Regions from separate parts of the Mesorhizobium sp. ESP7-2 genome, predicted to be linked through region 1. Evidence: predicted binding sites of a transcription regulator. Region 1 holds the regulator's gene; each other region holds the start of a gene.

Region 1 (9,653 bases):
CTGGCCCGAGTCGCGCTTGTAGGCGCCGGACAGGATCTTGATCAGCGTCGACTTGCCGGCGCCGTTGTGGCCGAGCAGCGCCACGACCTCGCCGGGGAAAAGATCGATCGAGGCGTCGTCGACGGCGCGGATGCCGCCGAAGGCGATCGAGATGTTGCGCATGTCGACCAGCGACGTGCCCATGGGGGCAGTTGTGGGAGCAGTTGCGGGAGCGGTCTTGTCAGCCATGATCGTACCCCTAAACCCGCTTGCGATAGACTGTGTCGAGCCACACCGCGATGACCAGCACGGCGCCGACGACGATGCTCTGCAGCGGCGAGTCGACACCGAGCAGCACCATGCCCGACTGCAGCGACTGCATCAGCAACGCGCCAAGCATGGCGCCGATGATCGTTCCCGAGCCGCCGGCGAGCGACGTGCCGCCGATGACGGCCGCGGCAATGACGAGCAGCTCGTCCAATGTGCCAAGCACATTGGTTGCCGAGTTCTGCCGTGCCGACGAAATGGCGGCTGCGATCGTGGCCAGCACGCCCATGATCATGAACACCTTCATGGTGATCCAGCGCGTGTTGATGCCGGCGAGGTTGGCCGCTTCCGGATTGCCGCCGATGGCAAAGACATAACGGCCGAAACGGGTGCGTTTGGTGATGAAGGTCATGACCAGACCGACGGCGACCGCCATCAGTACCGGTATGGCGATGCCGTGGGCGATGAACAGGCCGCCCTCGGGCACGATGATGTTGTTGGCGGCCGCGTAGCGCTTCACGATGCCGATCGGCCACGGATAGGAGTTGGCGAGCCACACCGCGCCCATGATGACGGCGCAGGTGACGACGCCGAGCAGCGTCTCGGCCCAGATCGGGCGCAGCGGGAACCGGAAACGCTTGCGCTGCACCCTTCCGTTGAACAGCGCAAACACGACGGCCAGGCAGGCAACGATGCCCACGACCCAGCTCCAGGTGGCGCCGATCGATCCGGCCGGTCCGCCGCCCATCAGCTGGAAGGTGGCGTCGAGCGGTGCCACCGTCTGGCCTGACGTGACCCACCAGGCGGCACCGCGCCAGACCAGCAGGCCGCCCAGCGTGACGATGAAGGCCGGCACTTCGAGATAGGCGATCACGAAGCCCTGGAACGCGCCGATCAAAAGGCCGAGCGCCAGGCCGATGACCAGCGCCAGCACCCAGATCCACGGATTGCCGAGTTCAAGCCCCACGAACCGGACCAGGAAATGCACCTGGGCAAAGCCCATGACCATGCCGATCAAGCCCTCGGCGGAACCGACGGACAGGTCGATGTTGCGCATGACGATGACCAGCACCATGCCGCAGGCCATGATGGCGACCGCCGACGTTTGCACCGACAGGTTCCACAGGTTGCGCGGCGTGAGAAACGTGCGGCTGTCGAAATCGAGCGGATTGACGCCAAGACGCAGGCTCGAAATCACATGCAGCGCGATCCAGATCAGCAGCAGGGCGCCGATCATGCCCAGCATGCGGGTGTCGATCTCGGTCGCTTTCAGGAACCGGGCGACCGCGCCGAGTTCCGAGGCTCGCGCGGTGTCGGCCTGCAGGTCGGACGTCGTGTCGGTCATGATTTCCTCCAACCGGCTGGCCGTCTGACGCGGATGCCGAACCCAGCCTAGAAGCTATCCGCGCGACGCGGAAACACAAATCTTTTTGAGAAAACGCCGCGGCTTTGGGGCCGCGGCGCCTTCACTTCTGCAAGCGGTCAAACTCAGTTGCAGGCCGCGACGCTGCCGGCGGCGACGCCAGCGCAGACTTCGTCCTTCTTGATCCAGCCGGCGTCGATGACGAGGTTGAGATTGTCCTTGGTGATGGCGACCGGGGTCAGGAACAGCGACTTGACGGTGTTGCCGCCAGGCGTCGTGAAATCCTTCGCGCCGGCGATGTCGGTCATCTTCTTACCGTCGGCAAGCTGCGAGGCGATCTCGGCGGCGTTCTTGCCGAGTTCACGCGCGTCCTTCCACACCGACACTGTCTGGGTGCCGAGCGCGATGCGGTTGAGCGCGGCGTGGTCGCCGTCCTGGCCAGAGACCGGCACGGTGCCGGCGAGCCCCTGCGCCGTCAGCGCCGCGACGACGCCGCCGGCGGTGCCGTCATTGGCCGCGACCACCGCGTCGACCTTGTTGTCGTTGGCGGTGAGGAACTGCTCCATGTTCTTCTGGGCGTTGGCGGGCAGCCAGCCGTCCGTATAGGCTTCGCCAACATTCTTGATCTTGCCGCTGTCGATGGCTTCCTTCAGCACTTCCATCGAGCCCGAGAACAGGAAGTCGGCGTTCGGGTCGGCGCCCGAGCCCTTGATGAAGACGTAATTGCCTTCAGGCTTCACCTTGAACACCTCGCGGGCCTGCATGCGGCCGACTTCCTTGTTGTCGAAGGTCAGGTAGAAGACGTCCTTGTTCTCGATCAGGCGGTCATAGCCGACGACCGGAATGCCCTCGTCGAGCGCCTTCTGTACCGCCGGGCCGATGGCCGAAGCATCCTGCGCCAGGATGATCAGCGAATTGGCGCCCTGCGAAATCAGGCTTTCGACATCGGTCAGCTGCTTGCCGGGATTGGATTGCGCGTCGGCGGAAATGTACTTGTCGCCCGCGGCCTCGATCGCCTTCTTCATGGCGGCCTCGTCGGTCTTCCAGCGCTCCTCCTGGAAGTTGGACCACGACACGCCGATGACCTTGTCCTTCGCCTGCGCGACCGATGCCAGTGTCAGCGACATGGCGACACCCGCCAGAATGGCGGCTGTGAATCTCTTCATGTTATCCTCCCTGCGCCGCGTATGGCGCGACCAAACTGGCCCTAAGGCCGGCACAAAGGCTCTATTTTTTCGAGCCTCGAAAAAACACTGGTCCATCGCCGGAACGCTGTCAACATCGATTCTGATGGATTTTGAGGTGCCGGGAGCCTTTTTTCGAGTCCCGCAATAAATAAATGACAGCACCAGCCGCTTCTGCCAGTATTCGACCCGTTGCCGGAGGTGTCGAGGGGCAGTCAAGAGCCACGGCGACTGGGAGGATGTGGGAAAGCATGTCGGTCGGAATCCGCCACGACGATCTGCGCCGGCGCAACCGCGCGCTGGTGATTGCAGCCGTGCGCCAGGGTGGCCAGCCCTCGCGCACCGAGATCGCCGCCACCACCGGCCTCAGCCACTCGACCATATCGGCGATATCAGCCGACCTGATCGCAGAGGGTATCCTGACCGAAGGCAAGCCCAACGAGGCCGGCTCACTGAAACGCGGCCGGCCACAGGTCGGCCTTGGCCTCAACCCCGAGGCCGCGGCTGTGATGACCGTGGTGCTGTCGCTGAATTTCCTGTCCGTAGCCGTCATCGATTATGCCGGCCAGGTGGTCGCCGAGGAACAGCGCCGGCTGGACACGCTGACCATGTCGCGCGAGGCGCTGATCGGCGAATGCACGGCAATAGTGCGACGTCGCCTCGAGGATCCCGATCTCGATGTCGGCAGCATCGCCCGCATCGCGCTGGCGATCCAGGGCATCACCGACACCAAGGCGCGCGCCATGCTGTGGTCGCCGATCACGCAGCAGACGGACATAGCCTTCGCCGACATACTCGAAGCCGAATTCGGCATCCCCGCCACCATGGAGAACGACTGCAACATGATGGCGGTGGCGCTGCGCTGGCGCGACCCCGAACGCTACCGCGACGACTTCATCGCCATCCTGCTCTCGCACGGCATCGGCATGGGCCTTGTGCTGAAGGGCGAGCTGTTCACCGGCACGCATTCGTCGGGTGGCGAGTTCGGCCACATGATCCATCGCCCGGGCGGCGCGCTCTGCCGCTGCGGGCGGCGCGGCTGCGTCGAGGCCTATGCCGGCAACTACGCCATCTGGCGTAACGCCAGGCAGCTTGGTGAGGACACCGAGCCGGTCGCCGATGTCAGCGACGCGCAAATGCGGACACTCGCCGCGACGGCAAGGGAGAAGGACGGACCGGAGCGCGAAGCCTATCGCAAGGCCGGCGAGGCGCTGGGCTATGGCCTCGGTAGTCTTTTCGCGCTGATCGATCCGGCACCGGTTGCGATGGTCGGCGTCAGCGCCGCCGCCTTCGACCTGATCGAGCCGGCCTTGCGCGAGGCCATCGCCCAGACTGCCGGCGGCCAGCATTCGGAATCGATTTCCTTCGACACCGAGCCGAACGAGCTGCCGCTCATCCGCGAAGGCTGCGCCATGCGCGCATTGACCTTCGTCGACCAGGAGATTTTCGCGCCTGGCGTGCAGGCAAGGGCGGGCGCGGGAAAGAACGTTGCCTGAGACCAAGATCGAACCCAATCACTCCGACGGGGCATGACATACTACCCGCCAGATTTCGGGCCTCCTGCTAGAGCATGATGTCGAAAAGTGTGAAGCGGTTTTCGGACGACATCATGCTCTATCTCTTCGATTTAGAGAAGGATTCAGATTTCAGGTCGATTCGACCTAAAATCATCCGGCTCTAAGCCCCCGTCGGGCGGCGGTGCGGTCCGCCGTGCGCCAGTACCCACAACCGCGTTCAGGCCGGGTAGAGCGCCGCAGCCCAGCGGCAGAAGGTCTGCACCGCGTCATTGCGTCCCGCCCCGTCGGCCTGCACCATGTAATGCGCGCCACTTATGGGCAAGCGGTGCGGCAAGGGCGCTACCAGTTGGCCGGAATCGAGAAACGGCCTGGCGAAACTCTCCAGAACGATCATGGCGCCGCCGCCCGTGGTCATCGCCCAGAGCGCGAGCAGCGATGAATCGTAGCGGGCACGCTGCGGCGGGGCCGGGAGGGCGAGGCCGAAATGATCCGACAGGCGCTGCCACTCGGTCTCAAACCCGATCACATGGTGCAGGCAGGCAAAGGGGAAGTCGCGGATGTCCCGGCGCCCCGCCAACCAGGCGGTGTCGGCAGGATGGCAGACGACGATCGCGGATTCATGGGCCAGCAGTTGAACCGCACCCTCGGGCCAGTCGCCGTGCCCCCAGCGGATGTCGACATCGCTGTTGCCGGCTTCAAAACGATCGGACCAGACGAAGGTGGAGAGTTGGATGTCGATCTCTGGATGGGCCTGCCGAAAATCGGCCAGCCGGGGCGCGAGGATCAACGCCGCCCAAGTGATCGAGGCGCGCACCCGCACCACCCGCCGCGATGGGCGCGCGAAGAGACCGTCCGTCGCCCGCTGCAACTCGGCGAAGGACTGACGCACCGGCTGGGCATAGGCCTGGCCGATATCCGTCAGCGCAACGCCGCGCGGCAGCCGCTCGAACAGCCGCGCGCCGACATGCTTTTCCAGCAGGCGGATATGCTGGCTGACGGCCGCTGCGGTCAGGTTCAGCTCAGCGGCCGCGGCGGTGAAACTGCCATACCGCGCCGCCGCCTCGAAGGCGAGCAGCCAGGTCGGGTGCGGTGTTTTCATGAGATCTTACCGTCAATTAAAATGACCCCAATACCTGAAAAGATATTCTTTGTGTTGTCAATTTCCGAGCAATACCCTGCGCATGAACCACGGCCGGAAAAGAGCGACATCGATGTCAGACCGGAAGGAATGGAACCACGTCCCCGACAGCCTGCCCATTGAGATTGCGCCGGTCTGGCGCTGGCCGCTGAACCTCGCAGCGATCTTTCGCTGGTATGTCGGAAGCTGGCTGCCTGTCTCAATCAATCTCGTCATCGTGGGGCTGGCCTTCGCGGCTTATGCCTTGGCCAGCCCCACGCTTGCCCAGGCGAAGGAGCCCGGGCTATGGATCGTGTTGATCTGGCTACGAAACTTCGGCCTGACGGTAGTTGTAGCGCAGGGGCTGCATCTTGTTTTTCACCGCCACCAGTTGCAGGGCACCGACAAGAAGTTTGATCCGCGCCCCTACCCGCGCAAGGGGCGCGCCTTCAGTTTCGACAGCCAACTGGCCGACAACGTGTTCTGGTCGCTGGCTTCGGGCGTAACGATCTGGTCGGCATACGAGGCGCTGGTCTGGTGGGCGATGGCCAATGGCTATGCGCCGACTCTAACATGGTCCGGCCACCCGGTCTGGTTCGTCGGCCTCTTCCTGTTGATCCCGATCTGGGAGAGTTTCTACTTCTACTGGATTCACCGGCTGCTCCATACGAAGCTCCTTTACCGCATCCACGCGCTGCATCACCGCAATATTGATGTGGGGCCGTGGTCGGGCCTTGCGATGCACCCGGTTGAACACATTTTCTATTTCGGAACCGCGCTGGTCCATTTCGTTGTTCCGTCCAGCCCGGTGCATCTTATCTGCCACCTGATGTTCTATGGCCTTTACGCCATTACCACCCATACCGGGTTCGAAGGGCTCTGGCTGGCCGGGCGCAAGCGCGTCGACCTGGGCACCTTCCACCACCAGCTTCATCATCGCTACTTTGAGGTGAACTACGGCACGCTGGAAGTGCCATGGGACAAGTGGTTCGACACCTTCCACGATGGCACTGAATCGGCAAAGGCACGGATGAAGGCGCGTCTTGCCGCGCGGCGCCGGCTATAGGTCACGCCGGCGGAAGGGGCACGTGATATAAGTCCTCAGGCAGGTTTACGCCGCAGACCGCCCTAGCCCCCGATCTCTTTACCGCAAGGCCGGCGAGGCGCTGGGTTATGGGCTGGGCAGCCTGTTCGCGCTGATCGATCCCGCACCGGTCGCCATGGTCGGCGTCAGCGCCGCCGCCTTCGACCTGATCGAGCCGGCGTTGCGCGAGGCCATCGCCCAGACCGCCGGCGGCCAGCATTCGGAATCGATTTCCTTCGACACCGAGCCGAACGAGCTGCCGCTCATTCGCGAAGGCTGCGCCATGCGCGCATTGACTTTCGTCGACCAGGAGATTTTCGCGCTGAGCGTGCAAGTGAGAGGGAGTGCCGGGAAGAGCGTTGCCTGAAACCGCGCAACGCCTTGCACTCCGGGAAACGCATGGCCGGACGCCATGACTGCGCGTCCCAACTGCTTGACTGGGCGTCCCAAGCTATTGACGGCTTCGATGACAGTGACACCCATGCCGTGCGATCGGTGTGACGCCGACGCTGGGGGGAGTGGAAAGTTCGACACCGGTTCAGATGCGCAAACCCGACAGCACGCTCGACATGGCAACGGCACAGCGAGTTGAATGGCCATTTCCGCGAGGCGAGGCATGTTTCGCTGCACTCGCGCTGGCTGAGCGGCGCTTTAATCCTCGCGGATCGCGTAGCCCGCGCCGCGGATGGTGCGGATGACGTCCGGCATGCGGCCATTGTTGACCGCCTTGCGCAGCCGACCGACATGCACGTCCACGGTGCGCTCGTCGATGTAGATCGTCTCGCCCCAGACATTGTCGAGCAGCTGGCTGCGCGAGAACACCCGGCCGGGATGGCGCATCATGAATTCCAACAGCCGGAACTCGGTCGGTCCGAGCCGGATCTCGCTCTTCTTGCGATAGACCCGGTGCGATTCGCGGTCGAGCACGATGTCGCCGACCTTGAGCACGCTGGACAGCACTTCCGGCTTGGCGCGGCGCAGCAGCGCCTTGACCCGGGCCATGAATTCCGGCGTCGAGAACGGCTTGACCAGATAATCGTCGGCACCGGTCGAAAGGCCGCGCACGCGGTCGCTCTCCTCGCCGCGCGCCGTCAGCATGATGATCGGCAGCCTCTCGGTCTCGGGCCGCATTCGCAGGCGCCGACAGAGCTCGATGCCGGAAACCGCCGGCACCATCCAGTCGAGCACCAGGAGGTCGGGCACGTTCTCCTGGAGGCGGATCTCGGCTTCGTCGCCGCGTGTCACCACCTCGACCTGGTAACCTTCCGATTCCAGATTGTAGCGGAGGAGCACGCCGAGCGGCTCCTCATCCTCCACCACCATGATGCGTGGCGCGATCATCGATTGATCATCCCTGCCGTCAAGCCGCCGGCACCGACATCGCCGTCTCGTCCTGCTTCGGACGGTTGGCGGGCAGTTGCGTGCCGGTCAGCACATAATACGCATTCTCGGCGATGTTGGTCACATGGTCGCCGATGCGTTCGAGGTTCTTGGCGCAGAACAAGAGATGCGTGCAAGCCGTGATGTTGCGCGGATCCTCCATCATGTAGGTCAGGAGTTCGCGGAACACCGAGGTGTATTTGACGTCGATGCGTTCGTCGTCGTTCCTGAGCTTGGCGAGTGCGGCGGCATCGCCGGCCGCATATTCCTCGACCATGCCCTGCACCTGGATCAGCACCAGCTGCGCCATGGAGTCGATCGAGTGCGACAGGTCGCGCGGCGTGGCGGTGAGGCCGACGGAGCCGACGCGCTTGGCGATGTTCTTGGCAAGGTCGCCGATGCGCTCGAGATCGCCCGCCATGCGGATCGAGCCGACGACATGGCGCAGATCGTCGGCCATCGGCTGGCGCTTGGCGATCAGGGTGATGGCGCGGTCGTCGAGTTCGCGCTGGCGCGCGTCCATGATGGCGTCGTCGGAGACGACGCGCTGTGCCAGCGCGTTGTCCGAATTCAGCAGCGCCTTGGTGGCGCCACCGACCATCGTGCCGGCGAGATCGCCCATGTCGCTGATCAGCCTGCTGATCTGTCCGAGATCCTCGTCGAAGGCTGCGACTGTGTGTTCGGCCATGATCCTGGTCCTCGTATGCGTGAGATCAGCCGAAACGGCCGGTGATGTAGTCCTGCGTGCGCTTCTCGCGAGGCGACGTGAAGATCTTCTCGGTCTTGTCGAATTCGACCAGTTCGCCCAGATACATGAAAGCCGTCTGCTTCGAGACGCGCGCGGCCTGCTGCATGTTGTGGGTGACGATGACGATCGTGTAGTCGGCCTGCAACTCGTCGATCAGTTCCTCGATCTTGGCGGTGGACAATGGGTCGAGCGCCGAGGCCGGCTCGTCGAGCAGGATGACTTCCGGCTTCACCGCCACGGTGCGGGCGATGCAAAGCCGCTGCTGCTGGCCGCCCGACAGGCTGAGGCCGCTGGCGTTCAGCTTGTCCTTGACCTCGGTCCACAGTGCCGCGCGCTTCAGCGCCTGTTCGACACGGCCGTCCATCTCGGCCTTGCTGATCTTCTCATAGAGCCTGACGCCGAAGGCGATGTTCTCATAGATCGACATCGGGAATGGCGTCGGCTTCTGGAATACCATGCCGATCTTGGTGCGCAGCAGGTTGAGATCCTGCGAGCGGTCGAGAACGTTTTGGCCGTCGAGCAGCACCTGACCCTCGGCGGTCTGCTTGGGGTAGAGCTCGTAGATGCGGTTGAAGACGCGCAGCAGCGTCGACTTTCCGCAACCCGACGGTCCGATGAAGGCCGTCACGCTGCGCTCGGGCAGCGACAACGTGATGTCCTTCAGCGCCTTCGACTGGCCGTAGTAGAAATTGAGGTTCTTGACCTCGATCTTCGCCTTGGCGGCTGCCTCGGTGGCAATCGTCATGTCTGGAGACAACATCTGGCTCATTTGTCCTCTCTGCGTCCGGTCAGGCTGCGCGCAAAGATGCTGAGCGCGAGAACCGTCAATGTGATTATGAGTGCGCCGGTCCAGGCCAGCTGCTGCCATTCCTCATAGGGGCTGAGAGCGAACTGGAAGATGGTGACCGGCAGGCTGGCCATCGGCGCGTTGAGATTGCTCGACCAGAACTGGTTGTTCAGCGCGGTGAAGAGCAGCGGCGCCGTCTCGCCGGAGATGCGGGCGATCGACAGCAA
Region 2 (9,653 bases), on a different contig from region 1:
AGCGTGGAGATCGGGACAAGCGCCAGCAGCGGCCCGAACGCCAGCACCAGGGCCGCCAGCACCGCCAGCGCCAGCGCGGCACCCGTCAACGCCGGACGCCAGCTGCGTGTCACCCCGACCGCGAGCACGATGGTGAAGGCTTCGACGACCTCGACCAGGGAGGCTAGAAATGCCGCCGTGACTGTCGAGAGAATGGGTGTCAGTGTCTGCATCAAGGCTTCCTGTCTTGTCTCGTTCGACCATGATCTTTTTGGCCGGTCATTTCCAGCTTCGGGAGTGCGATCCGGAATCACTATGCGGTCAGCACCACACAGCGCTCCGGTGGCAACGAAAAGGCAAGCGCGGCGCCAATAGGCGGCGCTTCGGGCCAGTCGAGCCGTATGCGTTGTTGTCCGAGATCGACCGCCAGCCGCCAGCATCGGCCCTGGAAAGCGCTCGACAGCACCTTGCCCTGCAATCGATTGCCGGGATAGGCGTCCGCCGGCCGGGCGTCCTCGGGACGGATGACCAGCATGCCTGCGCCGGATCGGGCACCCGGCGTGCGCACGGTTTCGGCATCACTGTCGGCGATCCTGAAATGCTCGTCCCTGACCTGCCCGCGAACGATCGAAAAGCCGCCGATGAAGCTCGCCACGAAAGAATCGGCCGGTGTTTCATAGATGGCGCGTGGCGTGTCGAACTGGACGATCTCGCCTGCCCGCATGATGGCTATACGGTCGGAGACCGCCATGGCCTCCGCCTGGTCATGCGTCACATAGACGACCGTGATGGCTTCGCGGCGCACCATCTCCATCATCTCGATGCGCATGTCCTCGCGCAGCGCGGCATCGAGGTTGCTCAGCGGTTCGTCGAACAGCATCAGCGCCGGACGCGCCGCGAGGCAGCGCGCGATGGCGACGCGCTGCTGCTGGCCGCCGGACAATTCCGTGGGATAACGATCCTTGTAGGGAGCAAGGCGGGTGACGTCGAACGCATGGTTCACCCGCTGGGCGATTTCCTGCTCCGAAAGCCGCTGCGCGCGCAGGCCGAAGGCGAGATTGTTGGCCACCGTCATATGCGGCCACAGCGCATAGTCCTGGAAGACCATGCCGATCCGCCGCTTTTCAGGAGGTACGACCGACATCTCGCTCCATACGACCCGTCCGTCCAGCGTGATCGATCCCTTTTCGGGTGCGACCAGCCCGGCGATGATGCGCAGAAGCGTGGTCTTGCCGGAGCCGCTGGCACCGAGAAGCGACACCACTTCGCCGGCATCGATCTTGAGGTCCAGGTCGGTCAGGATGGGGCGCCCGCCGAGCGACTTGCAAATGCCGGCACAATGCAGGGATGCGGTCATGACAAGGGTTCCGCTCCGACGGTCTGGTGGTGGCCCGCATCGACAAGCGCCGCACTCCGGCGCGGTCTGACGAACCGCCGAAGCGGATACCAGACCAGCGCGGCACCCATGCCCGCGGCCGCCATGGCGACCAGCGCGATCGCCGACGCCAATCCGTCCCGATCGTGGCTGAACAGCTTCAGGATGAGCGTCGGCGCCGGCGGGCCGCTCCGGGGAATAAGCATTTGCGAGATCGGCAGTTCGAACACGGTGCGGATGAACGTCAACAGGAAGGCCGTCACCACGCTCAGCAGGATCAGCGGCAAGGTGATTGCCAGCAACCGGCGGGTCGCCCCGACACCATGCAGGCGCGCCGCATCCGTCAGGCCCGGCGCCAGCTGGCCGATGGCCGAAAGGATCACCACCAGACAGTAGGGGAGCGCTGCCGCGACATAGCCCATGACCAGCAGCGAGCCATCGCCATAATGGGGAAAGGGCCAATCGCGAAAACCCGGCAAGCGATTCCAGACAAGGATATAGCCGAAGCCGAGCACGATGCCCGGTATCGCCACCGACCCCAGCGACAGGCCGACGACGGCGCTGCGCAGAACTGGGCCCGCGCGGTCGAGTTGCGCCGACAGGAGCAAGGCGAGGGAACTGGCGATAGCGGCCGTCAACCCGGCATAGAAGAGACTGCGCAGCAAGCCGTCATTGGCCGCGGTGTTCAGGCTGAGCGCCGCCACCACATTGGCCGCGGTGAAATTGCTCCAGATGAGCCCGTGGCCCAGCGTCTGCGTCAAGGCGCGCGCCGCGATCGCGGCCAGCGGCAATGCCAGCGCCAGGAAGGCAATGGCAAGGGCCGCTGCCGTGGCGAGCCAGCGCCATCTGCCGAGATTGTACAGCCTGACCGGCCTGGCGCGGCCCGAAATCAGGCGCGGGTCGGCGCGGCGGCGCAACAGCCGGTCCGCCACCACGACGAGCAGGACGAGGCTGAGCAGGACGAGCGCCTGGGCGCCGGCGGCGGGAAAATCGACCGGATAATCACTTGCGGCGGCGTAGATGCCATAGGTCAGGACACCAAAATTCGACATTCTGGCGATGGTCGAGGCCAAGCCGAAGTCTGACAGCACCTCGGCGAAGGTGGCGATGAAGCTCAAGGCGATGGCCGGCGCCAGCAAGGGGCCGTTGATGCGCAGCCAGATCCTGAGCGGAGCGGCGCCGGAGAGCCGCGCGGCATCCTCCAGTTCGCTGCCCAGTCCGGCCAGCGCGCTGCCGATGATGAAGGCGGCCAGCGGAAACAGGCTGAGCGTGTGGACGAACACCAGGCCGGTCAGGCCGAAAAACGCGGAGCCCAGCGAAGCAGGCAGCAACCCGAATTGAGCCAGGTAACCACCGGAAGACATCAGCAGCACCCAGGCGAGCGCCTTCAGATAGGACGGTGTCAGGAAAACCAGCCACGGCACCATTGAAATTGCTGTCCGGCCCGGAATGTCGCAGCGCTGGACGAGCACCGCGAAAGCGCCGCCTAGCGCCGTCGTAGTGCAGGCGACGAGCATGCCGAGCTCAAGCGAATGCAGGACCGAGCCCGCGACATAGGGAGAATTGAAGACACGGGCCAAGGGCTCGAGGCTCAGACTGTTGCTGGCGTCTTGCGCGGCAAACAGGCCGGGCACGACCGCCTGGACCAGCACCAGGGCAAGCGGCAATCCGATCAGCAAGGCAAACACGGCGTAGACGGCAAATTGCCCGCCGTGGCGAGCGAGCGCCGACAGGCGGCCTAGCGGCGGCTTTCCGGCGCCAACGCCGCGGGCAAAGGCCGCGGCGTTGGAATGCTGGAGGATCGTCATTTCCCAAACAGCCGGATCACTGGACGAAACTGGCCTTGTACCACTGCTTCCACTCGGTCTCGTGAGCCGAGGCCACGGCATCGTCGAGATGCGTGTAGGTGATGTTGGTCTCGCGGCCTGGCTTGGCGTTGATGCCCTTGATGATCGGGATGTAGAAGAAGTCGGTGTCGTCGCCATTCTGCATGGCGGCCTGGCCTTCGGCACTGGTGACGAAGTCGATGAATTTCCGGGCCGCGTCCATGTGCTGGGTCTTGGCGCTGATGCCGAGGCCTTGCGGCAGGGATACCGAGCCCTCGCTGGGGTAGACCGCGACGACGGGTTCGCCGGCGGCGATCTTCGAGAAGATGGCACTGTCCTGGTTGATGCCGACGGAGGCATCGCCGGTCAGCACGGCCTTGTTCACCTTGCCGCCGCTCGACAGGCCGGACAGGGACTTGTTGGTCAGCGTCTTGGCCAGGAGAGCCTTGCCGGCATCGAGGCCGTTGGTCTGGAAGAAGCCGGCCAGCCATTGATAGGCCGGTCCCGACAGGTTGGGATCCTTGGCCGCGACGCCGCCGGCGAAGGACTGAAGATCGGCCCAGGATTTGGGCATCTTGCCGGCTGGCACTTTCTTGGTGTTGACCTCGATGGCCGTGGTGCTGGTGCCGGTCGGCAGGAAGGCGTGGCTTTGCGGGATCAGCGACTTGCCGAGATCGGTGAAGGCCACCTTGTCGTAAGCCGCCGCGGGAACAGGCTGCAGCACATGGTCGGCCGCCATGCGCTCCATCACGGCGGAGCCGTCGAGCCAGACGATGTCGAATTGCGGATTGCTGCCTTCGGCGGCGATCTTGCCCAGCGTCTCGCCTGTGCTGCCGGGTTCGACGACATCGACGGTGAGGCCGGTCTTGGCCTGGAAGGCCTTGGCCACCGGGCCGGCGAAGTCGAGCGCGTCATAAAGCACCAGGTCGGATGCCGAGGCAGGTGCTGCCACGGCAAGCGCACTCAGGCCAAACGCCAAATAGAAACTTGTACGTACGTTCATCTTGCTCTCCAGTAGATTTTCCATGGGCACAGTAAGTTCCGTCGTATCATGTATGAACAGATTGAATGTTTTGTGTCGTCTGCAGAGTTTCTTAATTTTTATTATATTTATTCTTACGTATGCCCCGCTTTATCCAGGCCTTGTCGATCGACCCCCGAACCGTGCTCAGTCGTTCAAGGGCATCAAAGGCGGCTTCGCTGTTTCGTTTCGCCAGCCCGATGATCATCGCCTCGATGAGGACGATCGTGCCGCCATGCATGGCCAGGTGATCGGCCTTGCCGCGCGGAACCGGGAGGCTCTCCGCCACCTTGCCGGGAACCAGCGGAGCCAGATTGTCGCTGATCAGCACGACCGGAATGTCGAAACGCGCGGCATGGTCGAGGACGACTTCCACCTCGCGATAGAGCGGCGCGTAGGCCATCATCAGAACGGCGTCGCCCTTGCCGAGCCACAGCAGGCGATCGGCGAGCGCAATTCCCGATACCGATAGCGCGCTGGTCGGCAGGCCGATCCGGTTGAACTGCAAACTGGCATAGTCGGCCATGGCGCCCGATGGACCTATGCCGAAGACATGGCGGCGGCTGGCCCGCGCCAGGATGTCGACGCTGCGCTCGAAAGCCGCCGCCATCTCCGGACGCTTGAGCACTGCGAGCACGCTCTCATGGATGTCGATCACATGCCGCAAAGCCCCGGCACTGTCGTCGCCGGTCTCCTGCAAGGTGCGCGCCAGGCGCTTGCCCGGTGATGGCGTGCCGGTCAGGTCGGACAGCAGCATCTGGCGAAGCGCCGAGAGGCTTTCGAAACCAAGCGAGCGCGCCGTCCGCACGACGGTCGCGTCGCTGGTGCCGGCGAGTTCGGCGATCTCGGCCGCCGATCCCAGCAGGACCGACTGCTTCTGGTCGACGAAGAACCGCGCCATCCGCTGCTCGGCCGGCGGCAAGCTTTCGAGTGCCGCGTGAACCCGGGCATCGACCGTCATCCTTCGGTCTTCCGAGGCATCATAGGTCATGGTGGCCGGCCCGCTCACTCGTCTGTAGTGATTACAACGGCACCTACAATCCGAAATGTCTGTTACAGGGATGTGACGGGCGGCCGTCTGGGCACGCGATCGTGCCGGCCGCTCGAAGACGAGCGGCCACGGAACGCTGCAAGCAGCGGTCGCGTCATGTGATGTGCCGAAAGCGGAGCTGGAGGATCTTGGCTTAGATCAGGCCCGACATGTCGGAAAAGGCCATAGCCTTGCGCAGCACCTCGGCGAAGCGCTCGCCGGCCACCTCGCGCGGACCGCTGTTGTCGATCGACGTGACGCCGGGGCCGGACAAGGTCACACTGGCGCTGCGCGCAAGCCGCGCCAGCACTTCGCCGCGCGACTCGCGGCCGCGCATCGCCAGCCGCTCGGCCAGCACCTCAGGCGAAGCGGTGATCTCCACGATCGCTAGATTGGCATAGCGTTCGCGCAGAGTGGGGATGATCGCGCGCGACACGTTGGCCACGACGACGTGTCCGTTGGAAACAGACCAGTCGACATCGGCAGGCAAGCCATAGCGCAGGCCATGCGCTTCCCAGGAGATGGCGAAGGCGCCGTCGGCATCGGCCTCTGCGAAGGCGGCATCGGCCAGCGTGTCGTGGTCCTCGCTCGCCGCATCGCTCGGCCTGGTGATGACGCGGCGCACGAACTCCAGCTGCGTCTCATCGGCGAAAAGCGCTTTGGCGTAGCCGATGACCGTGTCCTTGCCGGCACCGCTGGGGCCCACGACAGCGACAAAGACGCCGTGACGGATCGGAAAGGTTTCGGCGGACAGTTCGCGCTCGATCAAGGCCGACACCATCATGCCACCCGGCGTCCCTGCCGCCAGACCGTGCGTACGACCGGGACATGATCGTCGACGCGCACGCGCACCAGATCGGCGCGGCGTCCCTGCTCGATGACGCCGCGGTCATCAAGGCCGACGGCCTGCGCCGGGTTCTTCGAAACCATGGCGACGGCCTGCGGCAGCGAAATGCCTTCGACCATGTCGCCGAGGAAGAAGGCCGACTGGATCAGGCTGAAGGGGATGTAATCGGACGACAGGATATCGAGCAGGCCGTCACTGGCCAAGGTACGGGCCGAAACATTGCCCGAATGCGAGGCGCCGCGCATGACGTTGGGCGCGCCCATCAGCACGCCAAGGCCGGCGGCCTTCGAAGCCCGCGCCGCTTCCTCGGTCGTCGGGAACTCGGCGACCCGCACGCCCTGCTCGATGGCCTCGTCGACATGGGCCGACGTGGCGTCGTCGTGGCTGGCCAACACGATGCCGCGCTCCTGGCAGGCGGCGGCGATGAAGACGCGGTTCGGCCCGGAGTTGCGTGCCGATTCGTCCATCCGCTTCTCGCAGAATTTCTGGAAGTCGCGATCCGAGAGTTTCAGCTTGCGCTGGTAGTAGTAGGCATAGGTTTCAAGGTTGACGAACTGGCGCTGGCCCGGTGCATGGTCCATCAGCGATGCCAGCCTGACCCGCTCGTCGCCGTCGAAATTGGCGAATGCCTTGAGGCAGTCCGGCGCCGAGACCTCGCAGCGAAGATGCAAGAAGTGATCGGCTCGCAGACGATCCTGCGCGACACTGTCCTCGATCGCGTCGGCCAGCTTGCGGATGTCGTCCAATGTCAGGTCGGCGTCCTCGTCCATGCCGACGCGCAAGGCATCGAGCACGGTGGTGATGCCTGCGGTCGCGACCTGCGCGTCATGGGCAAGCACGGCGGCGATCGGGTTCCAGCGCACTTTCGGCCGCGGCGCATAATGGCCCTCGAGATGGTCGGTATGGAGTTCGACCAGCCCTGGAATGATGAAGTCGCCGCCCATGTCCTCGCCGGTCCGGGCAGCACCGGCATCGATGCCGGCGATAAAGCCGTCGCGCAGCACCAGCGACCCTTCGACGATTTCGTCGGCAAGAACGATGCGGGCGTTGGAAAGAACAGTTTCGGCGGTCATTGCGGGTAGTCCCTGGTTCTTGCGGTCGGGTTCGTTCAGGCGATTTTCCGGGCCGGGCGGCGTCCAAGCGCGTGCTGGGAAAGCACCATGAACGGCGCACCGGGTTCGGGTTCGACAAACAATGTCAGCGCATCCACCAGCACGGGCTGGCGCAACACATCGGCGAAAAGGCCGTCGATCGCCGCGCGCAGGCGAGGGCTTTCCTGTGATCCTGCCCGGCCGGACAGGGTCATGTGGAAGCGGAAGGTCTCGAAGACATAGGGGTAACCCCATTGGCAGAGATTGCGAAACTCGGCCGGCTTCAGCGAATCCGGGCTGCGCCGCTCGATCTCGGCATCGCTCAACGGCGCGCGAAACCGGTCGAAGTCGCGCACGACGTCGTCGGCGAAGCGGTTGAGCGGAGGCAGCGGATCATCCGACACCAGCGCAAAGAAGCTGTCGATCTGGCTGACGACCAGGCGCGGGATCGTCACGACAGGCGTCACCTCGGCAAATTGATCCAGCGCGGCGCGCAGCGAAGCCTCGGTCTCGTCGGCAGCCAGGTGGAAGGGCGCTTTCAGCGTGGCATGAAAGCCATAGCGGCGCGCCGAAGCGGTGTGGAAGGCGACTTCCGCCGCCGACAGGTCGGCCACGGCCTCAACCGGCCTGGTCGCGGCACCAAACGGGTCGCGGCCCAGCCAGTTGGCGGCGATTCGCGCCAGCGGCTCGTCCTGCCTGGGGGTGAAATAAATGGCATAACGCATGGGAAGTCCTCGTTAAAGCGCGCCGCGTTTGAAGCGATGGTGCGACGCGCTTTACGTCTTCATTTGATGCATGTCGTTGACCCAAAACCGCTACGCACTTTTGGGCGGCATGCACTGGAACCGTTGCCATAGGTGATTTCCATGACGGATTGACGAAGCTTTGAAGGGTTTTCGAAGGCAAATCGACCCTTAGGGTCGTTAGCCGACGATTTCTCCAAGCTGGACCAATAGGTTCAGCCGGAAACGCGGAACGCTCAGGCCTTCATCAACCATTCGTGCTCGGGCGCGTTGTGGAATTTCCACGTCCGCTTCGGTCCGGCCATCACATTGAGGTAATAAAGGTCATAGCCGTGGCAGGCGGCGCAGGGGTGATAGCCCCTGGGCACCAGCACCACGTCGCCGTCCTCGATCGCCATGGCTTCGTCGAGCGCGCGATGGCCATCCTGATCGGCATCGGTATAGACACGCTGGAAGGCAAAGCCCTGCGGCGGGTTGAGGCGATGATAGTAGGTTTCCTCGAGATAGGATTCAGTGGGCAGGTTGTCCTGGTCGTGCTTGTGCGGCGGGTAGCTCGACGTGTGGCCGCCGGGCGTGATGACCTCGACCACCAGCAGCGAGTCGGCGGGCTGGCCCTCCGGCAGGATGTTGGTGACATAGCGCGTATTGGTGCCCTTGCCGCGCACCTCCTGGCCGAGATCGTCCGGTCCGATCACCCTGACCGGCAGGCCGCCGCCCAGGCCGGGCGCCGAGCAGACGCCAAGTTCCAGCTCGGTATCTGCCGTCACCGACCAGTCCGATCCCTGCGGCACGTAGACGGACCATGGCTTGCCCTCGAAGGGCGACATGCGCTCGCCGAGCAGGCCGAGATCCTTGCCGCCGGCTTTCGCGGTGCCCTTGCCGGTGACGAACACCAGGCAGACCTCGCGATCACCCGTCTTTCCCGAGGCGCTTTCGCCTGGTTTCAGCCGATGCAGGTCGAAACCGACATAAGTCCAGCCGGCGCTTTTCGGCGTCACATGGGCGACGCGGCCATGGCCCTTGTCGGCTTTGACGAGCAGTTTGGACATTTCGTCTCTCCTATTGCAGTGGCTTTGACGGGTTGCAGCTTGTCCAAGCCGACGATTTCACCGGTTGTTCAAAAGGATCATCGCAGACGCCTCAGATTGGCCGAGGCCCTCTCAACTTCGTCATCCTAGGGCGAAGCAGGAGCGAAGCTCCGTCGCGTAGACCCTAGGATCCATTCCGTGACCTCGGTCGAAGGACGCAGCGGAGCGGAATTCTGTACCGTCGCAACGCTTCAATCCAACGGCATGGATCCTAGGGTCTGCGCCGCGTCGCTGCGCTCCTTGCTCCGCCCTAGGATGACGAGGCAAGGGGCGTTTCGGCCAATCACCAACGTATGCGATCCGTTGCGCACGTGTCCAATCCACTGGAACTTCTTCCATTATTCCTTGGGTTCGACGGCGCCCTTGGGTTCCTCAGGCGTCGCCTTCGCCTCCTCCACCGGCTTGTAGAGGTAGAAAAACTGCCAGGCGCCGTAGCCGGCGAAACCGAGGGCAATGACGCCCCAGAACGGCGTGCCGGTGGCGAATTCGATCACCGACCAGATCAGGCAGACCGCGACGACGGCGATGCGCCGCCAAAGCGGGCGGAAGAACGGGTGTTCATAATCTTTCATCGCGCCATCCGAAATTCAGCAATCTGTCCTCAGATAGACCGCGCGTCACGGCGAATCCAGCCTTCAGGCATTCGGAAAACC
Region 3 (9,653 bases), on a different contig from region 1:
GATGTTGTCGACTACACAGAGAAACTGCCCGTCGAACGGGCCTACCGGGTCAGCGCGTCCTCGGTCGGGCATGGCACCGACCTCTATGTGCTGGTCTTCAAGGACCAGAGCGAGGCGCGGCGCATAGACCGCATGCGCGCGGACTTCATCGCCAATGCCAGTCATGAGTTGCGCACCCCGCTGGCTTCGATCGCGGGCTTCATCGAAACGCTGCGCGGACCGGCCCGCAACGATCCGGCGGCGCGCGAGCAGTTCCTCCAGATCATGCAGAACCAGACCGGCCGCATGGCGCGCCTGATCGATGACCTGCTGTCGCTGTCGCGGCTGGAGATGAAGCCCTATCTGAAGCCGGGAACCGAAGTCGATCTGCGCCAGACCGTGGACGGCGTCATCGATTCGCTCGGACCGCTCGCCCGGGAAAACAATGTCGTCATCGAGCGCGATTTCGCCGAGGGGCCGCTCGATGTGCCGGGCGATCGCGACGAGCTGTTCCAGGTGTTCGAGAACCTTTTGGAAAATGCCTGCAAATACGGCCAGTCGGGCGGCCGCGTCGTGGTGTCGATCGCACGCGGCGAAGATGGTGCCGAACCAGGCATCGACGTGACGATCAGGGATTTTGGCCCCGGCATTCCCGAGGAGCATATCCCGCGCATCACCGAGCGCTTCTATCGCATCGATGTCGAGACCAGCCGCACGCAGAAAGGCACGGGTCTTGGCTTGTCGATCGTCAAGCACATCCTGACGCGTCACAACGCCAGGCTGACGATCAGGTCCGAGGTCGGCAAGGGCGCCGCCTTCTCGGTCCATTTGCCGGCGCACTGATACTGCCCTAGTTTTCCACGGGACCGTTTCTTTTTTCTGTCATCCGGTTAGCGTATCAGCGGGGATTCGAGGAAACGACTCAAAGACAAGACACCCCGTGGGAAGGCATTTCGTCCATGCAATCCGTTCACACAATGAGCGCCTTTGACGAGGAACTGAAAGATCTCTCCAAGCGCATCGCGGCGATGGGCGGCCATGCCGAGCGCATGGTCGAGCAGGCGGTCGCCGCCTTGGTCAATGCCGATCCGGGATTGGCCCAGAAAGTCATTCGCGATGACGCCGTGCTGGATGAGGGGCAGCGTGAGATCGACGACAAGGCGATCATCATCATCGCCAAGCGCCAGCCGATGGCGACGGACCTGCGCGAGATCGTCGGCGCCATCCGCATTTCGGCCGACCTCGAGCGGGTCGGAGACCTCGGCAAGAACGTCGCCAAGCGGGTGGCTGCCGTCACCGACGGCCGTCAGCCGACCAGCCTTTTCCGCGGCCTGGAGGCTCTGGCCAACCTGGCGCTGACCCAGCTGAAGGAAGTGCTCGACGTCTATGCGTCGCGTTCGGTCGACAAGATCGGCTTCGTGCGCGACCGTGACGACCAGATCGATGCCATGTACACGTCGCTGTTTCGCGAATTGCTGACCTACATGATGGAAGATCCGCGCAACATCACGCCCTGTACGCATCTGCTGTTCTGCGCCAAGAACATCGAGCGTATCGGCGATCACGCCACCAACATCGCCGAGACCATCTACTACATCGTCACCGGCGACCAGATGCCGGCCGAGCGGCCGAAGAGCGACAAGACGGACAAGATCGGCCTCCCCGCGGCGCTGCCAGTGAAGTGAACGCACGTCCTCTCGAACGCTTAATCATATTGCGCTAAACTATCCCGAGATAAACTTGCTGGTTCCCCAGGGAAGGCAACGCTTTCGGGAGGCTGCGATGGAATATGTCCGCGAGTTCAAGCCCTCGCCGCCGTCATCGGGCATCATCGCCTGCGGTGTCTATACCGCCGGGCGCCGGATCGCCGATATTCCGATCGAGGAAGCCGGCGAATGGGCCAAGAAATCGGGGCATGTCGTCTGGATCGGGCTGCTTGAACCTGACCGCGAACTTCTGTTGCGCGTCAAGGCGCAGTTTCATCTTCATGAGCTGGCGATCGAGGATGCCGAGCATCCGCACCAGCGGCCAAAGATCGAGCAATATGGCGATGCGCTGTTCATCGTTGCTCGCACGGCGCAATTGATCGAAGGGCGCGTCACCTTCGGCGAGACACATCTGTTTGTCGGCTCAGGCTACATCGTCAGCGTCAGGCACGGCCCGTCGACATCCTATGCCGCCGTGCGCCAGCACTGGGAAAGCTGCCCGCATTCGCTGGCCAAGGGCGAGGATTTCGTCCTCTACGCCATTCTCGACTTCATCGTCGACAATTACATGCCCGTGCTCGAGCAGATCGAGGACGAGGTCGAGGCGATCGAGGACAAGGTCCTGCTGAAGCCGATGACCGGTCCCGACATCGAACGCCTCTACATGCTGCGCCGCGACCTCCTGCGCCTGCGCAACGCGGCATTGCCATTGGTGGAAGTCTGCCGCCGGCTGACCAGCGCCGAGCTGCCGCAGATCCATTCGGCCATGCACCCGCTGTTCCGCGACGTGACGGATCATATCCGTACCGTCCAGGAGAAGGTCGACAGCCTGCGCGAGGTGCTGGCCTTCGCCTTCGAGGCCAGTCTTCTGGTCGGTCAGAGCCAGGAAACGGCGATCTCGAAGAAACTCGCCTCATGGGCGGCCATCCTGGCGGTGCCAACCGCATTCGCCGGCATCTACGGCATGAACTTTACCGACATGCCGGAGCTGAAGATGGAATATGGCTACCCGATGGTGCTGGCCATCATCGCGCTGATCTGCTCTTTTTTGTACTGGCGGTTTCGCAAGAATGGATGGTTGTGAAGTAGTCAGTAGTCAGTAGTCAGTAGTCAGTAGTCAGTAGTGATTGGTGGGATCACCACTACTCACTACTCACTACTCACTCCGCTCAGCGATTCCGCCGCCGCTCCGCCGCTGGGTGGAACGCCACCCGGGCATGGTATTTGCAGTAAGGACCGGTTTCGGCGGCTTCGTTGCCGCAGAAATTGAAGTCCTCCGAAAGCGGATCGCCATTCGGCCATTTGCAGGTGCGCTCGGTCAGTTCGACGAGTTGCAGATGCCGTGAGATCGGGACCACGACGTTCTCGACCGGGCGAATGTAGTGTCTTGCCACGGGTTCGGCGTCGAATTGCGTCTGAAGGGCCGTCGCGCCGATCGAAGTCGTGACATGGCGTGCCGTGCTCGCGGCGCGCGCCACCGACTTCTGGACGGTCGATCCCTGCGTCGCCTTCTTCTGGCGTGCCGGCGTCGCTGTCGCACGGCCGCGGCCTGACAGCTTCAGCCGGTGCACCTTGCCGATGACCGCGTTGCGGCTGACCCCTCCGAGCTGCGCGGCAATCTGGCTTGCGCTCAGACCCTCCGACCACAGTTTTCTCAAGAGTTCTACCCGCTCGTCAGTCCAGTTCATGACCGCGCTCCTTGTAAGCGTGCGGCAACCAGAATCCATTCCCGACCCAGCACCACTGCTGGGGCAGACACCACATATATCTGGTGATTGGGTCCGCCGCACGAAATCTAGTTATTTCTCGACTACAACTACTCTATACGCTGACTCGGTGACAAGAGTCCCAAGTGCAACACGAATCGGTTTTTTCGGTTTTCCCCAACTTGCCCGGTCGCTCATGAGCCGGCGTTGCGTCAGGGGGCTTGCCGCGCGCCACTACGCGACGTTTTCGTTGACTTCATGACCGAAAAACACGATAAGCCGCAGAAGGCCGCCGCTTTGGCGGCTTTTTGATTTTCCGGTACCGGAGACGCATATAATGAGCGGTTCGGCGCTTTACGAGACCTTTGCTCGCGCACCCCTGGCCTTCGACCATGGGGAAGGCACTTGGCTGGTTACTGACAAGGGCGAGCGATATCTCGATTTCGCCGGCGGCATAGCGGTCAATTCGCTTGGCCACGGCCATCCGCATCTGGTCGCGGCACTCACCGAACAGGCGGCGAAACTCTGGCACGTCTCCAATCTCTATGAGATCCCGGGCCAGAGCAGGCTCGGCGAGCGATTGGCTGATGCCACCTTCGCCGACAAGGTGTTCTTCACCAATTCCGGCGCCGAGGCGCTGGAATGCGCGATCAAGACGGCGCGGCGCTACCACTTCGTCAAGGGACATCCCGAGCGCTTCCGCATCATCACCTTCGAGGGCGCCTTCCATGGCCGCACGCTGGCGACCATCGCGGCCGGCGGCCAGTACAAATACCTCGAAGGCTTCGGACCCAAGGTCGAAGGCTTCGACCAGGTCGGTTTCGACGACATCGACGCCGCTGAAAAGGCGATCACGCCCGAGACCGCCGCGATCCTGATCGAGCCGGTGCAAGGCGAGGGCGGCATCCGCCCGGTGCCGACACAGTCGCTGAAGCGGCTGCGGCAGCTCTGCGAGCAGCATGGCCTGCTGTTGATCTACGACGAGGTCCAGTGCGGCATTGGCCGTACCGGCAAGCTGTTCGCGCATGAGTGGTCTGCGGTGACGCCCGACATCATGGCAATCGCCAAGGGCATTGGCGGCGGCTTCCCGATGGGCGCCTGCCTCGCCACCGACGAGGCGGCCGTCGGCATGACCGCCGGCGTGCACGGCACCACCTTCGGCGGCAATCCGCTGGCAATGGCGGTCGGCAACGCCGTGCTCGACGTCGTGCTGGAAGGCGGCTTCCTGGAGGATGTCCAGCGCAAGGCGCTACTGATGAAGCAGGGGCTGGCGTCGATAGCCGACGAATTCCCCGAGGTGATCGAGGATATCAGGGGCACCGGGCTGATGCTCGGCCTCAAATGCGCGATGCCCAACGGCAAGGTGAACATGGCGCTGCGCGACCAGCATTTGCTGGCCGTTCCGGCGGGCGACAACGTCATTCGCCTGCTGCCACCGCTCACCGTCACCGACGCCGAGATTCACGAAGCGCTCAACCGCATCCGCGCTGGCGCCAAGGTCCTGTCGGAGGCGATCGCCTCCGCCGCCGCGAAGTAATCCGGAACCATTCCTGATGTCAGTTCGCCATTTTACCGATCTTTCCACCGTTTCCGAAGGCGATTTGCGCTTCATGCTGGATGATGCGGTGACGCGAAAGGCGCGTCTCAAGGCCGGCGAGCGGACCAAGCCGCTCGAAGGCAAGGTGCTGGCCATGATCTTCGACAAGCCGTCGACGCGCACGCGCGTTTCTTTCGATGTCGGCATGCGCCAGCTTGGCGGCGAGACCATCATGTTGACCGGCACCGAGATGCAGCTCGGTCGCTCCGAGACCATCGCCGATACAGCCAAGGTGCTGTCGCGCTATGTCGACGCGATCATGATCCGCACCACCTCCCATGAGCGGCTGCTGGAGCTAACCGAGAATGCCACCGTTCCGGTGATCAACGGGCTGACCGACGACACCCATCCCTGCCAGCTGATGGCCGACATCATGACATTCGAGGAGCATCGCGGTCCGGTGGCCGGCAAGACGATTGCCTGGACCGGCGACGGCAACAATGTGCTGCACTCGCTGCTCGAGGCCTCGGCCCGGTTCCGCTTCAACCTCAACGTCGCCGTGCCCGAAGGCAGCGAACCGGCGCAGAAGCATGTCGACTGGTCCAAGGCGCATGGCGGCAAGTTGCATTTCACCCGCTCGCCCGAGGAAGCCGTCGACCAGGCCGACTGCATAGTCACCGACTGCTGGGTGTCGATGGGCCAGGAACACCGTGCCCGCGGCCACAATGTCTTCTCGCCCTACCAGGTCAATGCGGCGCTGATGGCCAGGGCAAAGCCCGACGCCCTGTTCATGCATTGCCTGCCGGCGCATCGCGGCGAGGAGGTGACCGACGAGGTCATCGACGGGCCGCATTCGGTGGTGTTCGACGAGGCCGAGAACCGGCTCCACGCCCAGAAGGCCGTGCTAGCCTGGTGCCTCGGTGCTTGATGTGTCTGAGCGCATGACGTGTCTGGGCGCTTGAAATGCCCAGGCGCTTGATCCGCGGGGGCGCGATGCCTATCTGCGCCGCATCACGCAAATCAAGCGCGTTTGGACGCATGTGCCCACCAGGGCCGCATGGCCGCGCCCTGGAGCTTTGTCATGTTGGAAAGCCATCAAGTGACTGAACATCACCCCAAACTCGGCGAGTTCGGCTACGCCGGCGACGATCACGTCGTTCCCTTCGAAGTCGGTCCGCTCGACGTGCGTGGCCGCACGGTGCAGCTCGGGCCGATGCTCGACGCCATCCTTGGCCGCCACGACTATCCCGAGCCGGTCGCCCGCCTGCTTGCGGAAGCCTGTGTGCTGACGGTGCTGCTCGGCACCTCGCTCAAGTTCGAAGGCAAGTTCATCCTGCAGACCCGCACCGACGGGCCTGTCGACATGCTGGTCGCGGACTTTTCCACGCCCTCGGCGCTGCGCGCCTATGCGCGTTTCGACGCCGACCGGCTGGAGACACTGATTGCGGCCGGCGAGACCTCGCAGCAAACACTGCTTGGCAGCGGCGTGCTGGCGCTGACCATCGACCAGGGCGCCCATACGCAGCGCTATCAGGGCATCGTCCAGCTCGACGGCGAGACGCTGGAAGATGCGGCGCGCACCTATTTCCGCCAGTCGGAACAGATCCCGACGGATATCCGGCTCTCGGTCGCCAAGCTGCTGACGCCCGGTGTCGGCGGCGCGCGCGAGCAGTGGCGCGCCGGCGGGATCCTGGCGCAGTTCCTGCCGCAGGCCTCCGAGCGCATGCGCATCCCGGATCTGCCGGGCGGGGATGGCGATCCGCGCGAGGAGATCCATGATCCCACGGACAATTCCTGGCAGGAGTTGCTGGCCTTGCTCGGCACCATCGAGCCGACCGAATTGATCGACCCGACCATCGGCGCCGAGCGGCTGCTCTATCGCCTGTTCCACGAGCATGGCGTGCGCGTCTTCGGAGGCGTTCCCGTCACCGACCAGTGCTCATGCTCCCGGGACAAGATCCGTGGCATCCTCGAGGGCTTCTCCGCGCAGGAGATCAAGGACAGCACCGAGGATGGCGGCATCCATGTCGCCTGCGAGTTCTGTTCTACGCAGTACGACTTCGATCCGGCGGAATTTGCGGCTCAGTGAGGTATCTTACCTTCTCCCCGTTCACGGGGAGAAGGTACCCGAAGGGCGGATGAGGGGCAGCGCGACCGTCGGCGCTCAGTTCACCGTGCGCCTTGTTCCCGGCAGATCGAGCGAGAAGGCGGGGATGGCGATGTCGAACGTCTCGCCGCGCTTGTTGCGCATCGTGTAGCGTCCGACCATGATCCCGGACGGCGTCGAGAGCGGGCAGCCGGACGTGTATTGATAGCTGTCGCCGGGATTGAGTTCGGGCTGATCGCCGACAACGCCCGGGCCGCGCACTTCCTCGACCCGGCCGGCACCATCGGTGATGTGCCAGTAGCGCGACAACAACTGCACCAACTCGTCCGACTGGTTGTCGATCGTTATCTGATAGCCCCAGACATAGCGGTTCTCCGAGGGATCCGAACGGTCCTCGAGATAGAACGGCCTGACCTGCACTTCGATGTTGCGCGTCACGGCGCGGTACATGAGCGGCTCCAAAACAGTCCGACGATTTTCGGCGCTCCCGGTGAGCAGGTCAACGTGCGCGTCTTGTCGCGCCCGACCTTGAACCGCAGGTGCCGGCAAAGAATGTCATTTAAGTGACACACGACAATGGTGGTGTGCACGAACCGGGCGACTCGGCGCTCTGTCGAACTGTTGAAAACGGCCACGATGCGGGCCGCCTTTCCGGAGTGACCAGATCTCGATGGTACTCACCTTCATAGCCGCCTCGCTTTCGACCGCACTCATCCTTTCAAACGCCGCCAGCATCTCGCTCGCCGCCTCACAGCTGAAACGGCGCGGCATGATCGCCCCGCCGGCCGGCAAGTCGCAACCGGTGTCGATCATCGTCCCGTCGCGTGGCGTCGAGCCGTTCACGCATGAGACGCTGGAGCGCGCCTTCGCGCTCGACTGGCCACGCTACGAGCTGATTTTCTGCGTCGCCCATACCGACGACCCGGTGGTCAAACTGATAAACAGGGCGATTGCCCGGTTTCCCGAGGTGCCGGCCCGGCTAATGATCGGTGACGACCGTGTCAGCGCCAATCCAAAGCTCAACAATTGCGTCAAGGGCTGGGAAGCGGCGCGCCATGACTGGGTCATCCTTGCCGATTCCAACGTCTTGATGCCGAGGGACTATGTCGAGCACATGATGGCGGCATGGCGGCCCGACACCGGCCTTGTCTGCTCGACGCCGATCGGCTCGCGACCAGAGGGTTTCTGGGCCGATGTAGAATGCGCCTTCCTCAACACATTGCAGGCCCGCTGGCAGTATGCCGGCGAGGCGCTCGGCCTCGGCTTTGCCCAGGGCAAGAGCATGCTGTGGAACAAGCCGATGCTGGACGCAAATGGCGGCATTCGCGCGCTGGCCGCCGAGATCGCCGAGGACGCCGCCGCGACCAAGCTGGTCAACGGCCTCGGCCTGCGCGTCAATCTCGTTGCTGCGCCCTTCGAGCAGCCGCTCGGCCAGCGCACGCTTGGCGAGATCTGGTCGCGCCAGGCCCGCTGGGCGCGCCTGCGCCGCGTTACCTTCCCGCTGTTCTTCGCGCCCGAAATCCTGACTGGCGCGGCGGTTCCTCTCGCGCTTGCGCTGGTTGCGGCGGCGAGCGCGGGCGTCAGCCTCTGGGCAACCGCGATTGCCGTCTTGGCGGCCTTCTACCTTCCGGAGTGCGCGCTGGCCTTGTCCAAGGGCTGGCACCTGTCGCCGCGCATGGTCGCGGCGATGATTGCGCGCGACGTGATGCTCCCGTTCATCTGGGCGCGCGGCTGGCTCGGCGGCGCCGTCGACTGGCGCGGCAACGCCATGACCATCCGCACCAAGACAGCCGAACTGGAGGAGACGCCGTCGCGCGCCTGATCGCCGCGGACGACGCTCCTGAACAGCCTATTTGGCGGCCTTCAGCGCCTGCGCGATGTCTTCCAGCAGGTCGTCGGCGTCCTCCAGGCCGACAGACAGCCTGAGCGTGCCAGGTCCGATGCCCAGTTCGGCGCGGGCCTCGTCGCTCAGGTTCTTGTGCGTCGTCGTCGCCGGATGGGTGATCAGGCTCTTGGCATCGCCGAGATTGTTCGAGATCAGCACGATGTCGAGGGCGTTCTGCAGGGCGAAGGCCGCCGGCTTGCCGCCCTTGACATCAAGGCAGATCAGCGTCGAGCCGCCCGACATCTGCTTCTTGACGATGGCGGCCTGCGGGTGGTCGGCCCGGCCAGGATAGATGACGCGGGCGATCTGCGGCTGCTCGGCCAGGAAGTCGGCGATCCTGCCGGCACTTTCCGTCTGCTGGCGCACGCGCAGCGGCAGCGTCTCGAGACCCTTCAGCAAGGTCCAGGCATTGAACGGCGACAGGCTGGGGCCGGTGTGGCGGAAGTAGTCGTGCAGATTTTCGTCGATCCACTTCTTGTCCGACAGGATGACGCCGCCCAGGCAGCGACCCTGGCCGTCGATGTGCTTGGTGGCCGAGTAGACGACGATGTGCGCACCAAGCTGCAACGGCTTCTGCTGTAGCGGCGTGGCGAAGACATTGTCGACGACAAGCCTTGCGCCGATCGAATTGGCAAGCGAAGCGACGGCGGCGATGTCGACGACTTCCAGCGTCGGATTGGTGGGGCTTTCCAGGAAGAACAGCTTGGTGTTCGGCCTGACCGCCTTTTCCCAG

What was found. Region 1 encodes PhoB, which activates phosphate uptake and scavenging genes when phosphate is short. Its sites were predicted from a motif close to TGTCATNNANCTGTCAT; they were not measured.
Region 2: a site for PhoB is predicted at 8,036-8,052, ahead of LB543_RS30310 (DUF1045 domain-containing protein). Genes of this name have one in related genera too.
Region 3: a site for PhoB is predicted at 7,589-7,605, ahead of LB543_RS03395 (ceramide glucosyltransferase). Genes of this name have one in related genera too.

The regions. Positions count from the first base shown of each region.
Region 1 is NZ_JAIUGQ010000025.1:33,241-42,893, reverse strand. It holds gene LB543_RS21815 (ATP-binding cassette domain-containing protein) at 1-228, opposite strand, end outside; gene LB543_RS21810 (sugar ABC transporter permease) at 239-1,591, opposite strand; gene xylF (D-xylose ABC transporter substrate-binding protein) at 1,735-2,775, opposite strand; gene LB543_RS21800 (ROK family protein) at 3,045-4,289, shown strand; gene LB543_RS21795 (LysR family transcriptional regulator) at 4,528-5,409, opposite strand; gene LB543_RS21790 (sterol desaturase family protein) at 5,522-6,493, shown strand; partial or broken gene LB543_RS21785 (sugar kinase) at 6,546-6,878, shown strand; gene phoB (phosphate regulon transcriptional regulator PhoB) at 7,163-7,852, opposite strand; gene phoU (phosphate signaling complex protein PhoU) at 7,872-8,579, opposite strand; gene pstB (phosphate ABC transporter ATP-binding protein PstB) at 8,605-9,408, opposite strand; gene pstA (phosphate ABC transporter permease PstA) at 9,405-9,653, opposite strand, start outside.
Region 2 is NZ_JAIUGQ010000051.1:19,951-29,603, forward strand. It holds gene LB543_RS30275 (COG4280 domain-containing protein) at 1-212, opposite strand, end outside; gene LB543_RS30280 (ABC transporter ATP-binding protein) at 293-1,336, opposite strand; gene LB543_RS30285 (ABC transporter permease) at 1,333-3,162, opposite strand; gene LB543_RS30290 (ABC transporter substrate-binding protein) at 3,179-4,183, opposite strand; gene LB543_RS30295 (MurR/RpiR family transcriptional regulator) at 4,275-5,192, opposite strand; gene phnN (phosphonate metabolism protein/1,5-bisphosphokinase (PRPP-forming) PhnN) at 5,386-6,015, opposite strand; gene LB543_RS30305 (alpha-D-ribose 1-methylphosphonate 5-triphosphate diphosphatase) at 6,012-7,151, opposite strand; gene LB543_RS30310 (DUF1045 domain-containing protein) at 7,187-7,894, opposite strand; gene iolB (5-deoxy-glucuronate isomerase) at 8,149-8,961, opposite strand; gene LB543_RS30320 (DUF3329 domain-containing protein) at 9,339-9,572, opposite strand; gene iolE (myo-inosose-2 dehydratase) at 9,636-9,653, opposite strand, start outside.
Region 3 is NZ_JAIUGQ010000002.1:224,786-234,438, reverse strand. It holds gene LB543_RS03435 (ATP-binding protein) at 1-822, shown strand, start outside; gene phoU (phosphate signaling complex protein PhoU) at 939-1,664, shown strand; gene LB543_RS03425 (magnesium and cobalt transport protein CorA) at 1,762-2,769, shown strand; gene LB543_RS03420 (GcrA family cell cycle regulator) at 2,855-3,373, opposite strand; gene LB543_RS03415 (aspartate aminotransferase family protein) at 3,729-4,928, shown strand; gene argF (ornithine carbamoyltransferase) at 4,945-5,856, shown strand; gene LB543_RS03405 (Hsp33 family molecular chaperone) at 5,986-7,017, shown strand; gene apaG (Co2+/Mg2+ efflux protein ApaG) at 7,093-7,485, opposite strand; gene LB543_RS03395 (ceramide glucosyltransferase) at 7,706-8,857, shown strand; gene LB543_RS03390 (O-succinylhomoserine sulfhydrylase) at 8,885-9,653, opposite strand, start outside.